2 regions of the Streptomyces sp. NPDC006458 genome follow, and region 2 is predicted to be linked to the other one. Evidence: riboswitches for the same ligand, from Rfam matches in the RefSeq annotation. Region 2 holds a riboswitch; the other holds the start of a gene.
What was found. Region 2 has a riboswitch for ZMP and ZTP ahead of ABZZ79_RS30195 (glycine hydroxymethyltransferase). Riboswitches for the same ligand answer to the same signal wherever they lie in the genome.
Positions count from the first base shown of each region.

Region 1: another riboswitch for ZMP and ZTP. It lies ahead of ABZZ79_RS10850 (bifunctional 5,10-methylenetetrahydrofolate dehydrogenase/5,10-methenyltetrahydrofolate cyclohydrolase); the one in region 2 lies ahead of ABZZ79_RS30195 (glycine hydroxymethyltransferase).

Region 1 covers NZ_JBEXPR010000006.1:244,457-251,054, forward strand. Annotated here, with positions in the region: gene ABZZ79_RS10830 (XdhC family protein) at 1-915, opposite strand, end outside; partial or broken gene ABZZ79_RS10835 (GTP-binding protein) at 1,063-1,654, shown strand; gene ABZZ79_RS10840 (TetR family transcriptional regulator) at 1,665-2,210, shown strand; partial or broken gene ABZZ79_RS10845 (glycosyltransferase) at 2,284-3,418, opposite strand; gene ABZZ79_RS10850 (bifunctional 5,10-methylenetetrahydrofolate dehydrogenase/5,10-methenyltetrahydrofolate cyclohydrolase) at 3,507-4,361, opposite strand; ZMP/ZTP riboswitch at 4,384-4,469, opposite strand; gene ABZZ79_RS10855 (hypothetical protein) at 4,512-4,748, opposite strand; gene ABZZ79_RS10860 (nuclear transport factor 2 family protein) at 4,736-5,101, opposite strand; gene ABZZ79_RS10865 (hypothetical protein) at 5,310-5,606, shown strand; gene ABZZ79_RS10870 (S-(hydroxymethyl)mycothiol dehydrogenase) at 5,792-6,598, shown strand, end outside.
Region 2 covers NZ_JBEXPR010000026.1:112,172-118,769, reverse strand. Annotated here, with positions in the region: gene ABZZ79_RS30210 (decaprenylphospho-beta-D-erythro-pentofuranosid-2-ulose 2-reductase) at 180-935, shown strand; gene ABZZ79_RS30205 (2'-5' RNA ligase family protein) at 975-1,556, opposite strand; gene trpS (tryptophan--tRNA ligase) at 1,726-2,739, opposite strand; gene ABZZ79_RS30195 (glycine hydroxymethyltransferase) at 2,942-4,393, opposite strand; ZMP/ZTP riboswitch at 4,428-4,540, opposite strand; gene rocD (ornithine--oxo-acid transaminase) at 4,646-5,851, shown strand; partial or broken gene ABZZ79_RS30185 (glutathionylspermidine synthase family protein) at 5,930-6,045, opposite strand; gene ABZZ79_RS30180 (PLP-dependent aminotransferase family protein) at 6,125-6,598, opposite strand, start outside.

The DNA.
Region 1 (6,598 bases), on a different contig from region 2:
GTGTTCCCGGCGTTCGTCGTGGGTACGGCGGCTGCCCATCGCGCCGATGTAGGCGGCGGGCCGGCGCAGCGCCTCCTGAAGCAGGGGCACGTCGAACTTGGGGTCATGGGTGAGCACGCAGATCACCGTGCGCTCGTCGGTGTCCGTGCGCGACAGATAGCGGTGCGGCCAGTCCACGACGACCTCCGTGCCCGGCGGGAAGCGGCGCGGTGTGGCGAACACCGGGCGGGCGTCGCAGACGGTCACCCGGTAGCCGAGGAAATCACCGATACGGGCGACAGCGGCCGCGTAGTCGATGGCCCCGAACACCAGCATGCGCGGCGGCGGCGCGAAGGAGTGCAGGAACACCGAGACCGCGTCCTCACGGCGCTCGCCGTGCGGACCGTAGTGCCGTACGCCCGTGGCGCCGAGGGCCAGTTCACCGCGCGCGTCGGCGGTGACGGCCGCGTCCAGGCCGGGCGCGCCGAGGGTGCCCCCGACCTCGTCCGGCCACACGGCGAGCACCGCCGCGCGCGCCACGGGGCCGTCGGTCACCGTGGCCGTCGTGACCGGGCGGCCCGCCGCCACCGACGCGGCGACCGCGCCGAAGGCCGGGTCCAGCTCGGGCGTCACCGCGCGCACCAGCACGGTGATCTCGCCGCCGCAGGTCAGCCCCACGGCGAAGGCGTCCTCGTCGCTGTAGCCGAAGGTCTCCAGCCGGGCCCGCCCGTCGGCCAGGGCCTCCTGGGCCAGTTCGAGGACCGCGCCCTCGACACAGCCGCCCGACACACTGCCGACGACCTCGTCGCCCGGACCGACCGCCATCGAGGCGCCCGGATCGCGGGGCGCGCTGCGGCTGACCGCCACCACCGTGGCCAGACCGAACGGGCTGCCGGCCGACCACCAGCCGCTCAGCACCGGGAGAATCTCACGCACCGGGGGCTCCTTTAATCCGTTGCCGCCGCCCCCCACGTCTGTTGCACTGCTGGGGTCCCTGCGTCCAGCCGAGGAGAACAGCGATGCGCGCTTCGCTCATGTCCGCCCAGAAAGGAACGACTCTCTCCCCGAAGGACATGACGCTACGTGCACATGCTCAATCTTGGCATCCTCGCTCACGTCGACGCAGGTAAGACCAGTCTGACCGAACGGCTGCTGCACACGGCCGGGGTCATCGAGGAGATCGGCAGCGTCGACGCCGGGAGCACCCGGACCGACACGCTGGAACTGGAGCGCCGGCGCGGTATCACCATCAAGTCGGCCGTCGTCTCGTTCCCGATCGGCGACCTCACCGTCAATCTGATCGACACCCCGGGGCACCCCGACTTCATCGCCGAGGTGGAGCGGGTGCTCGGCGTGGGCGGTGGAGGACACCGTGCTGGAATCGCTCGGCCAGGGCCTGCATGGCTGGCGGGTCACCGACTGCACGGTCACGATGACCCATTCGGGTTACTCGCCGCGGCAGAGCCACGCCCACCAGGGCTTCGACAAGAGCATGTCCAGCACCGGGTACGACTTCCGGGGCCTGACCCCGCTGGTCCTGGCCGAGGCGCTGCGGCGGGCGGGCACGCGGGTGCACGAGCCCCTGCACAGGTTCCGTCTCCAGGCCCCGCCGGACACGCTCGGTGCCCTGCTGCCGGTGCTGGCCGCCCTGCGGGCGGTACCGCGCGCCACCGAGACGCTCGACGGTGTCTGCGTCCGGCTACCGCGCCACGACCGTCGCCGCGCTCAGCGAGGCCGCGGGACTGTCGACCCGCCAGTTCTACGAGGAGTTCCGCACCCTGGAGGACGTCCTGGCCGACCTGCATCTCCAGGTCAACGGCTGGGCGGAGGAGGCGGTGCTGGCGGCGGCCGCGGCGACGGAGGGCAGGCCCCTGCGGGACCGCGCCGACGCGATCTTCCGCGCCTACGCCCGGAACGTCACCGCCGACCCGCGCCGCATCCGCATCACCTTCGTCGAGATCATCGGAGTGAGCCCTCGCCTGGAGGAGCAGCGGCTGGCCCGCCGCTCGCTCTGGGTCGACCTCATCTGCGACGAGGCGGTCGCCGCGGTCGCCCGGGGCGAGGCCGCCCGGCGGGACCATCGCCTCGCCGCCGCCGCGTTCATCGGCAGTGTCAACGGGCTTCTCCACGACTGGAGCGCGGGCTGGGTGGACGCCACCCTGGACGAGGTGGTCGACGAACTCGTCCGCCAACTGCTGTCCATACTGAGGCCGTTGGAGGGGCACCCCTGACCTGCTGCCGCGCTGGGCATGGCCCGGCCCCGGAGGCGGCCGCCGCCATCAGGGCCTTCCGCGGCCGTGTCGCTCAACGACCGAGCCGGCCGACCGCCGCCACCACCGGCGCCACCCCGTCCTCCTCGCGCAGCCGCTCCCCGAGCACCGCCGCCCGCGTGCGGTACGCCGGGAGCGACACGGCCCGGCCGAGCGCCACGGCGAGGGCGTCCTCCGTCATCCGGCGCAGGGGCAGCGCGCACGGGGCCACGCCCAGGGCGACCAGCCGGGCCGCCCAGAAGGACTCGTCGAACTGCACCGGAACCGGCACGGCCGGCACCCCGGCCCGCAGCCCGGCCGCGGTGGTGCCCGCACCCGCGTGATGCACGACCGCGGCCAGGTGCGGGAAGAGCAGGGAGTGCGCGATCTCCCCGACGGTCAGCATGTCCTCGCCGTCCGCCCTGAGCCCTCCCCAGCCCCGCTGGATCACCCCGCGCAGCCCCGCCCGGCGCAGCGCCCGCACGATCAGCGCGCTCAGCCCGACCGTCGTACGGCCACCAGTACCCGGCGACATCGAGGCCGGGCCGCCAGTCGTGCGGACGGGGCACCACCAGCGGGCTGTAGCCGTGCTGCACCGGCCAGCCCTGCCGCTCCCGGTCGCGGCGCAGGGCACCGGTCCGGGCGGCGGGCAGCCCCAGCCGGGCCCGCACACCGGGGACCACGCTCGCGAAGACCTGCTCCACGGCGGCGTTCACCCCGTGCCCGGCGACCCGGTTGGCGATGCCGCCCAGGGAACGGTCCCCCAGCAGAGGCGGCCCGAACTCCCGGGTGGGGGCGATGGGCTGGAGGTTCAGGCCCAGGCTCGGCAGCCTGAGGCCCTCGGCCACGGCCAGCCCCAGCGGGGCGACCGACGCGGCCAGCAGCAGCACGTCGCTCGCGCGCGCGGCGGCCACCAGGTCCTCCGTCATCCGGCCCATCACGGCCCGCGCCATCGACGCCACCCGCAGCAGCTTGCCCGCGCCCGTCGTGCTGCGGTGCAGGCCACGCCCCCGCGGGGACTCCAGCTCGTCCTTCGGATCGACCGGCAGTGCGTGGAAGCGCACTCCGGACCCGGCCACCAGCGGTTCGAACCTCGCGTGTGTCACCAGGGTCACCTCGTGACCCGCGCCCACCAGACCGTGCCCGAGACCGGTGAACGGGGCCACGTCGCCCCGGGAACCCGCCGTCATGATCGCGACTCGCACGGGGGAGAGTATGCCCACAGCCCGGCCCCGCCCAACGGCAGCGGGGCCCGCGGCCTGGATGTGTCGGGTGCGGCTACCGCGCCACGCTGAGCTGCCGGGCGGCCGCGTCCACCGTCTGCTCCAGCAGCGTGGCGATGGTCATCGGACCGACACCGCCGGGCACGGGCGTGATCAGCGAGGCCCGCTCGACGGCCGAGTCGAAGTCGACGTCACCGACGTTGCCCGCGTTGTAGCCCGCGTCGATCACGACCGCGCCGGGCTTGATGTCCTGGCCCTTGATCAGCCGTGCCCGGCCCACCGCGGCGACCACGATGTCCGCCTCGCGCACGGCCGCCGACAGATCCCGGGTCCGGGAGTGGCAGTAGGTCACCGTGGCGTCCCGGGCGAGCAGCAGCATGCCGGCCGGCTTGCCGAGGATGGCGCTGCGGCCCACCACCACGGCGCGCTTGCCGGACGGGTCGACGTCGTACGCGTCGAGCAGCCGCATGATGCCGCCGGGCGTGCAGGACACGAAGCCCGGCAGGCCGAAGCTCATCGTGGCGAAGGAGGCGAAGGTGACGCCGTCGACGTCCTTCTCCGGCGCGATGGCCTCGAACGCGGCCCGCTCGTCTATGTGTTCGCCCATCGGATGCTGGAGCAGGATGCCGTGCACGGCCGGATCGGCGGACAGCTCCCGCAGCGTGCCGACCAGTTCCTCGGTGGTGGTCGACGCGGGCAGCTCCACGTGCCGCGAGGCGATCCCGGCCGTACGGCAGCGGTTCTGCTTCATCCGGACGTAGGTGACGGAGGCGGGGTCCGCGCCGACGAGCACGGTCGCCAGGCACGGGGCGGTGCCGGTGCGGTCGGTGAGGGCGGCGGCGCGCTCGGCGGTCTCCTCGACGAGGGTGCGGGCGAGCGCGGTGCCGTCCATGAGCCGGGCCTGGGTCATGATCCACTCCTGAGCTGATCGATCTCGTCGCCCAGGCGCACGGCATGTCTGTGGATGAGGGCCGCTCCCCGGTGGTGCTCCACCTCAGCGCCAGTCACGGCCCACGGTCAGCGTAACCGAGGCCGTGGAGCCCCCGGCGCCGGGCCCCGGTCACCTCGACCGGGCGCGGCGCCGGGAGGGCCGGGCCGCGGCGAGCGGATGCGGCCGGGCCCGGCGCAGCAGCGTCCGCAGCGCGGCCACGGCCATCTGCTGGCGCGCCACGGCGGCCGGACCCGACCGCCTCGCCCGGCGCGCCGGAGCCGGTGCCAGCCCCGCTCGCGCCGAGAAGGTCCAGCTCATCCGGGTGCTGAACCGGATGAGCGGCAGGTGGCGCGCTATTCGTCCCATGCCTGGATCATGATCTGCTCGACGATCTTGCCGTCCCGCAGCCTGATCATCGACTCGGAGAGCACCCGGACACCGTCCGGGTACAGACACGACTCGCTGTAGGCGGCGCGGTCGCCCTGGACGATGCACTCCTCCATCTTGTGCGTCATGTCCCGGCTGTAGACGTCGTTGAGCATCGATTGGATCTGGTCGCGGCCGTTCATGACCATGGGATGGCTGGGCTGGGTGTTGCGGTCGATGATCCGCACCTCCGCGTCGTCGGCGTAGAGCGACATCAGACCGTCCGCCGACTGTCCTTCCAGGCCCCGGCGCAGGGTGTCGGCGTTGAAGGCGGGGCTCGTGCTGGTACCCATGATGACCTCCTCCGAGGCGCGCGCGGCCCGGCGGGCGACGGGACGTCGCGGTCTCAGTACGAGCGTCCTCCGTCCCGCGGGGACCGGCAAGCGCGGCAGGGATCCGGCACCGTACGGGTGAGCGAGGGGCCGGGGGCCGATCTCCGCCTGACGGGTGAGCGGCGACCGCGGGCCGTGTCCGGAGCAGGCGGTACGCGTTGCTGAGGACATGATCTCAACTCGTCGTATCCTCGCCGCCGCGTGCCTCGCCGCCGGGGTCACCGCCATCGTCGCGCCCGCGGCGAGCGCCGCGGACGCGGTCGCCCAGCCCGACGGCAAGCTGAGCCCGCTCAGCACCCTGGACTCGCTCGCCGTCAGCGACATCCCCGAGCAGCACAAGGGCACACTCCCGCGGCCGTCGGACCAGCTGCGGCAGCTGAGCCGGCTGAACGACCTCAGCCAGCTGCGGCAGCTCACCGACCTGGCCGCCCCGGTCACCGGGCTGCTCCCCGGCATCGACTACTGATCCTGGGCATCGAGTACTGATGCCCGGCACCGCACGCCCAGTGCCGCGCCCACCCGCCCGGCCGCGTCCCCGACCCGGACGCGGCCGGGCGTGTTGCGTCCGCCGTCCGCTCCCGCCATGGTGATCGACGCGTAGGGTCGGGCGCAGGGACACAACGCCCGCCGACGGAAGGGGACCCAGCAGCCATGGCGCAGGAAGTACGCGGCGTGATCGCACCCGGCAAGGACGAGCCGGTCCGAGTGGAGACGATCGTCGTGCCCGACCCGGGCCCCGGCGAGGCGGTGGTGCGGATCCAGGCCTGCGGCGTCTGCCACACGGACCTGCACTACAAACAGGGCGGCATCAGCGACGAGTTCCCCTTCCTGCTCGGCCATGAGGCCGCGGGCGTCGTCGAGTCGGTGGGCGACGGCGTCGAGGACGTGGCGCCCGGGGACTTCGTGATCCTCAACTGGCGTGCGGTGTGCGGGCGTTGCAGGGCCTGTCTGCGCGGCAGACCCTGGTACTGCTTCGACACCCACAACGCCGGGCAGCGCATGACCCTCACCGACGGCCGGGAACTCTCCCCGGCGCTCGGCATCGGCGCGTTCGCCGAGAAGACCCTGGTCGCCGCGGGCCAGTGCACCAAGGTCGACCCGGACGTCTCGCCGGCCGTCGCCGGACTGCTGGGCTGCGGGGTCATGGCGGGCATCGGCGCCGCCCTCAACACCGGGAACGTCGGCCGGGGCGACTCGGTCGCCGTGATCGGCTGCGGCGGCGTCGGCTGCGCCGCCGTCGCGGGATCGAACCTGGCCGGGGCGGCGACGATCATCGCCGTCGACATCGACGACCGAAAACTGGACAAGGCCCGCTCGCTGGGCGCCACCCACACCGTCAACTCCAAGGACACCGACCCCGTCGAGGCGATCCGGGAACTCACCGGCGGCTTCGGCGCCGATGTCGTCATCGAGGCGGTCGGCCGCCCGGAGACCTACCGGCAGGCCTTCTACGCCCGC
Region 2 (6,598 bases):
CGGTCACCGGCATGCCTGCCGACTCCGACACCGTTCCCCCCACCGGCGGGGACCGCACCTTTCCCCTCACCGGCTGGGGCCGCCGCCTCGCCGTCTGACGGGTCGCCGTGCCGGCCGGGCCCCGGCGGACGCGGTGCCCCGATCCCGCCGCCTGTCCCTCCACTCACCCAGGAGCTGTCGTGAAGGACGCCTTCGGTCTGCCCCAGTCCCTGCTCGTCCTCGGCGGTACGTCCGAGATCGCGCTGGCCACCGCCCGCCGTCTGATCGCCCGCCGCACCCGTACCGTCTGGCTCGCCGGACGCCCCTCCCCCGCCCTGGAACAGGCCGCCGCGAGCCTGCGCGCGCTCGGCGCCGACACCCGCACGGTCGCCTTCGACGCCCTCGACCCCGACAGCCACGAGGCCGCGCTCGGCAAGATCTTCGCCGAGGGCGACATCGACCTGGTGCTGCTCGCCTTCGGCGTCATGGGCGACCAGGCACGCGACGAGCGCGACCCGGCCGCCGCCGTGCGCGTCGCGCAGACCAACTACACCGGCGCCGTCTCGGCCGGCCTGCTCGCCGCCCGCGCCCTGCAGAACCAGGGCCACGGCTCCCTGGTCGTCCTCTCCTCGGTCGCGGGCGAACGCGCCCGCCGCGCCGACTTCATCTACGGCTCCAGCAAGGCCGGCCTGGACGCCTTCGCCCAGGGCCTGGGCGACGCCCTGCACGGCACCGGCGTCCACGTGATGGTCGTACGCCCGGGATTCGTCCGTACGAGGATGACGGCCGGCCTGCCCGAGGCGCCCCTGGCGACCACACCAGAGGCGGTCGCGACGGCCGTCGAACTGGGACTGCGGCGGCGGTCGGAGACGGTGTGGGTGCCGGGCGCCCTGCGCCTGGTGATGTCGGCGGTACGGCACCTGCCGCGCGGGCTGCTCCGGCGGCTGCCGCTGTAGGAGCGCGCCGGGAACGGTCGGGCCGCTTTTACGCCGGTCCTACACGGCCGGCAGCGGGCCCTGCTCCACGGACGCCGCCGTGGCCTGCGGCGGCACCACGGAGCCGCCGAAGAGGTACTCGCGCAGCTTGCGCCACACCCCGTCGGGGCCCTGCTCGTAGAGCGCGAAGCCGGTGCAGGGCCAGGCGGCCTCGTAGTCGGCGAGCTCGGCGAAGGCACGGTCCATGGCCGCCTCGTCGATGCCGTGGGCAACGGTGACGTGCGGGTGGTACGGGAACTGCAGGTCGCGGGCGACCGGCCCGGAGGCGTCGCGCACCTGCTGCTGCAGCCGTGCGCAGTCCTGCGCGCCTTCGACGACGTTGACGAACACCACCGGCGACAGCGGGCGGAAGGTGCCCGTCCCGCACAGCCGCATCGGGAAGGGCCGCCCGGCCGCGGCGACGTGCGTCAGATGCGCCTCGACGGCCGGCAGCTCAGCCGCCTCGACCTCGGTCGGCGGCAGCAGGGTGACATGCGTGGGGATGCCGTGAGCCGCGGCGTCGCCGAAGCCCGCGCGTCGCTCCTGGAGGAGGCTGCCGTGCGGCTCCGGGACCGCGATCGACACACCGATCGTCGTCCCCACGTCGTCTCCTGTCGTCGTGTCGGTGGCTGGTACCGGCGGACCGGGCTCGCGCCCGGTCGTCCGGCTTTCGAGGGTACGGCCACGGCCGTGCTGCGGGCAGGCGCAGCCGAAGTGATGTGCAGCGCTCTGTCCGGTCCTACGGATGTGCGGGGGTGCGCCCCGTGCCGGCTCAGTGCTTGGCCGGCAGGAAGCCGACCCGGTCGTAGGCCTGCGCGAGCGTCTCCGCCGCGACGGCACGCGCCTTCTCCGCGCCCTTGGCCAGGATCGAGTCCAGCGTCTCGGAGTCGTCCAGATACTGCTGGGTCCGCTCCCGGAACGGCGTCACGAACTCGACCACGACCTCGGCGAGGTCCGTCTTGAGCGCACCGTAGCCCTTGCCCGCGTACTTCTCCTCCAGCTCGGCGATTCCCGCCCCCGTGAGGGTCGAGTAGATCGTCAGGAGGTTGCTCACACCCGGCTTGGCCTCGGCGTCGTAGCGGACCACCGTGTCGGTGTCGGTGACCGCGCTCTTGACCTTCTTCGCGGTCGCCTTCGGCTCGTCGAGCAGGTTGATGAGGCCCTTCGGCGTGGACGCCGACTTGCTCATCTTGATCGCCGGGTCCTGGAGGTCGTAGATCTTCGCCGTCTCCTTGAGGATGTACGGCTTGGGGATGGTGAAGGTCTCCCCGAAGCGGCCGTTGAACCGCTCGGCGAGGTCACGGGTGAGCTCGATGTGCTGGCGCTGGTCCTCGCCCACCGGCACCTCGTTCGCCTGGTACAGCAGGATGTCGGCGACCTGGAGGATCGGGTAGGTGAACAGGCCGACCGAGGCGCGCTCGGCGCCCTGCTTGGCGGACTTGTCCTTGAACTGCGTCATGCGCGAGGCCTCGCCGAAGCCGGTGAGGCAGTTCATGATCCAGGCGAGCTGCGCGTGCTCGGGCACATGGCTCTGGACGAACAGCGTGCAGCGCTCGGGGTCGAGCCCGGCCGCGAGCAGCTGCGCGGCGGCGAGCCGGGTGTTGTCCCGCAGCTCCTTCGGGTCCTGCGGGAGCGTGATCGCGTGCAGGTCGACGACCATGTAGAACGCGTCGTGGGTCTCCTGCAGGGCCACCCACTGGCGGACGGCACCGAGGTAGTTGCCGAGGTGGAACGAGCCCGACGTGGGCTGGATTCCGGAGAGCACGCGAGGTCGGTCAGAGGCCATGGCACCCATTCTCTCAGAGCGCGAGGGGAGGTCGGGGACGGGGCGGAAACTCGGCGTCGGCCTCGCGGGCGGGTACGGCGGGCCCCCGCTGATACGCCGCGCGACGGCCCGGGAGGAGTCCGAGCCGTCGCGGGGGCAGCCCCGTCAGGAGCCGGCCGGCCTGTGAGTCACGCCCCGCGGGCCGTGGCCCCGGGCGGTGGCGTCAGCCGAGGTCGACCTCCGGGTACAGCGGGAAGCCCGCCACCAGGTCGGTGGCCCGGTGGGCGATCTCCTCGGAGATCTTCGCGTCGAGGACGTGCGAGGCCTTGGAGGGGGCGCCGGACTTGGTGGTGCCGGCCTCCGTGGCGGTGAGGACCCGGTCGATCAGGCCGGCCACCTCGTCCATCTCGGCGGTGCCGAGGCCGCGGGTGGTCAGCGCCGGGGTGCCGATGCGGATGCCGGAGGTGTACCAGGCGCCGTTCGGGTCGGCGGGGATGGCGTTGCGGTTGGTGACGATGCCGGAGTCCAGCAGGGCGGCCTCGGCCTGGCGGCCGGTGAGGCCGTAGGAGGTGGCCACGTCGATCAGGTTGAGGTGGTTGTCGGTGCCGCCGGTCACCAGGGTCGCGCCCCGGCGCATCAGGCCCTCGGCGAGGGCGCGGGAGTTGTCCACGATCCGCTGGGCGTAGTCACGGAAGGAGGGCCGGCGGGCCTCGGCGAGGGCCACCGCCTTGGCCGCCATCACGTGCGGCAGCGGGCCGCCGAGCACCATCGGGCAGCCGCGGTCGACCTGGTCCTTGAGGGAGTCGTCGCACAGGACCATGCCGCCGCGCGGGCCGCGCAGCGACTTGTGGGTGGTGGTGGTGACGATCTGGGCGTGCGGGACCGGGTCGAAGTCGCCGGTGAGGACCTTGCCGGCGACCAGGCCCGCGAAGTGGGCCATGTCGACCATGAGCGTGGCACCGACCTCGTCGGCGATCTCGCGCATGATGCGGAAGTTCACCAGACGGGGGTAGGCGGAGTAGCCGGCGACGACGATCAGCGGCTTGAACTCGCGGGCCTGGGCGCGCAGCGCGTCGTAGTCGATCAGGCCGGTGGCCGGGTCGGTGCCGTAGGAGCGCTGGTCGAACATCTTGCCGGAGATGTTCGGGCGGAAGCCGTGGGTGAGGTGACCGCCGGCGTCCAGGGACATGCCGAGCATGCGCTGGTTGCCGAATGCCTGGCGCAGCTCGGCCCAGTCGGCCTCGCTGAGGTCGTTGACCTGGCGGGCGCCGGTCTTCTCCAGGAAGGGGACCTCGACGCGGTCGGCGAGGACCGCCCAGAAGGCGACGAGGTTGGCGTCGATGCCGGAGTGCGGCTGTACGTAGGCGTGGCGGGCGCCGAAGAGTTCCTTGGCGTGCTCGGCGGCCAGCGACTCGACGGTGTCGACGTTGCGGCAGCCGGCGTAGAAGCGGCGGCCGACGGTGCCCTCGGCGTACTTGTCGCTGAACCAGTTGCCCATCGCGAGGAGGGTCGCCGGGGAGGCGTAGTTCTCGGAGGCGATCAGCTTGAGCATCTCTCGCTGGTCGTGGACCTCCTGGCCGATGGCGTCGGCGACGCGCGGCTCGACGGCGCGGATCACGTCGAGGGCGGCACGGAAGGCGGTGGACTCGGTGGAGAGGGGCTGCTGCTCGGGCATGTCGGCCTCCGGACGGCGTGTGTGTTCACGGTTCACGGCTGGCCCAGGCGCACGGCACTGATCATCACAAGGCCGCTCCCCGATGGTCGGTCCCATCCTCGGGCCCTGCCGTCGGCAGGGCCCAGCGCGCCAGTCACGGCCCTGGGCCAGCCTACCGGGCGGTTCCTCGCGCGCGGCTCCCGCGTCCACCATGCGGGCGAGGATAGAAGGGAGGTCTGCCCCCATTTGTCTGCCACACCTCCGGGAGACGCCATGACCGCCACCGACGCCCTCATCGCCGCCGCTGAGGCGCACAGCGCGCACACCTACGACCCCCTGCCGGTGGTCGTGGCCACGGCCGACGGGGCGTGGATGACGGATGTGGAGGGGAGGCGGTATCTGGATCTGCTGGCCGGCTACTCGGCGCTCAATTTCGGGCACGGCAACCGGCGCCTGGTCGAGGCGGCGAAGGCGCAGCTGGACCGGGTGACGCTGACCTCGCGGGCGTTCCATCACGACCGCTTCGCCGCGTTCTGCACGGAGCTCGCCGAACTGTGCGGCATGGAGACGGTGCTGCCGATGAACACCGGCGTGGAGGCGGTGGAGACGGCGGTGAAGACCGCCCGAAAGTGGGGGTACCGGGTCAAGGGCGTGCCGGCGGAGAGGGCGAAGGTCGTCGTCGCGGGCGGCAACTTCCACGGCCGCACCACGACGGTGATCAGCTTCTCGACGGACACGGAGGCGCGGACGGACTTCGGGCCGTACACACCGGGGTTCGAGATCGTGCCGTACGGGGATCTGACGGCGATGCGGTCGGCCCTGACGGAGAACACGGTGGCGGTGCTGCTGGAGCCGATCCAGGGCGAGTCGGGGGTGATCGTGCCGCCGGCCGGCTATCTGCCGGAGGTCCGCAGGCTGACCCGGGAGCGGAACGTGCTGTTCGTGGCGGACGAGGTCCAGTCCGGACTCGGGCGCACGGGGCGGACGTTCGCGTGTGAGCACGAGGGTGTCGTGCCGGACATGTATGTGCTGGGCAAGGCGCTGGGCGGCGGGATCGTGCCGGTGTCGGCGGTGGTGTCGAGTGCCGAGGTGCTCGGGGTGTTCCGGCCCGGGGAGCACGGGTCGACGTTCGGCGGGAACCCGCTGGCGTGCGCGGTGGCGCTGGAGGTGCTCGCCATGCTGCGGACGGGCGAGTACCAGGAGCGGTCGGCCCTGCTCGGCGAGCGGCTGCACCGGGAGCTGGCGGCGCTCACCGGCGGCGGGCCGGTCACGGCGGTGCGGGGGCGTGGGCTGTGGGCGGGGATCGACATCGCTCCGGCGTACGGGACGGGCCGGGACGTCTCGGAGCGGCTGATGGAGCGGAGGGTGCTGGTGAAGGACACCCATGGGCACACGGTCCGCATCGCGCCGCCGCTGGTGATCTCCGAGGAGGACCTGGACTGGGGACTGGCCCAACTGCGGGACGTGCTGGGCCAGTAGCCCCCGGCGCCCAGCCCCCGGCACCCCGGCCGGGCCGGCCCCGGCGATGCGGTACCGGGTCCGGCCCGGAACCCGGCGTCAGAGGATCACATGCGGCAGAGGAAGCGGGCGTACTCGTCCGTGACCAGGCCGCAGGACTCGCGGATGCCGAGACCGGCGGACTCGCCGTCGACGACCCAGGCGCCGAGGACGACCGTGCCGGAGCGCAGCCGTCGCCGTGCTTCTGCCATGTCGGTTGTCTCCCCCGAGAGTTCGCGCGTGTGCCCGCACACCCTACGGGAGGGCCGCGCACAGCGCGTCGAGGGTCCCGGCCCAGGCGTGGTCGGGCGGGGTTCCGTAGCCGATGACCAGGGCGTCGAGGGGATCGCCTGTGGCGTCGGGGTGGCGGTGGAAGGACAGTCCGTGCACGGCGAGGCCGTGCCAGGCGGCGGCGCGGACGACGGACTGCTCGGTGCCGGGCGGCAGTCGCAGGACGGCGTGCAGTCCGGCCGCGATGCCGGTGACCGTCACCTCCGGGGCGCGTTCGGCGAGGGCGGCGACCAGGGCGTCGCGGCGTCGCCGGTAGCGCAGCCGGGCGGAGCGCAGATGGCGGTCGTAGGCGCCGGAGGCGATGAACTCGGCGAGGGTGAGCTGCTCGACGGCGCTGGCCGAGCGGGCGCCGCCCAGCGCGGTGACCTCCTCCACCAGCGGGCGCGGCAGCACCAGCCAGCCCAGGCGCAGGCCGGGGGCGAGGGACTTGCTGGCGGT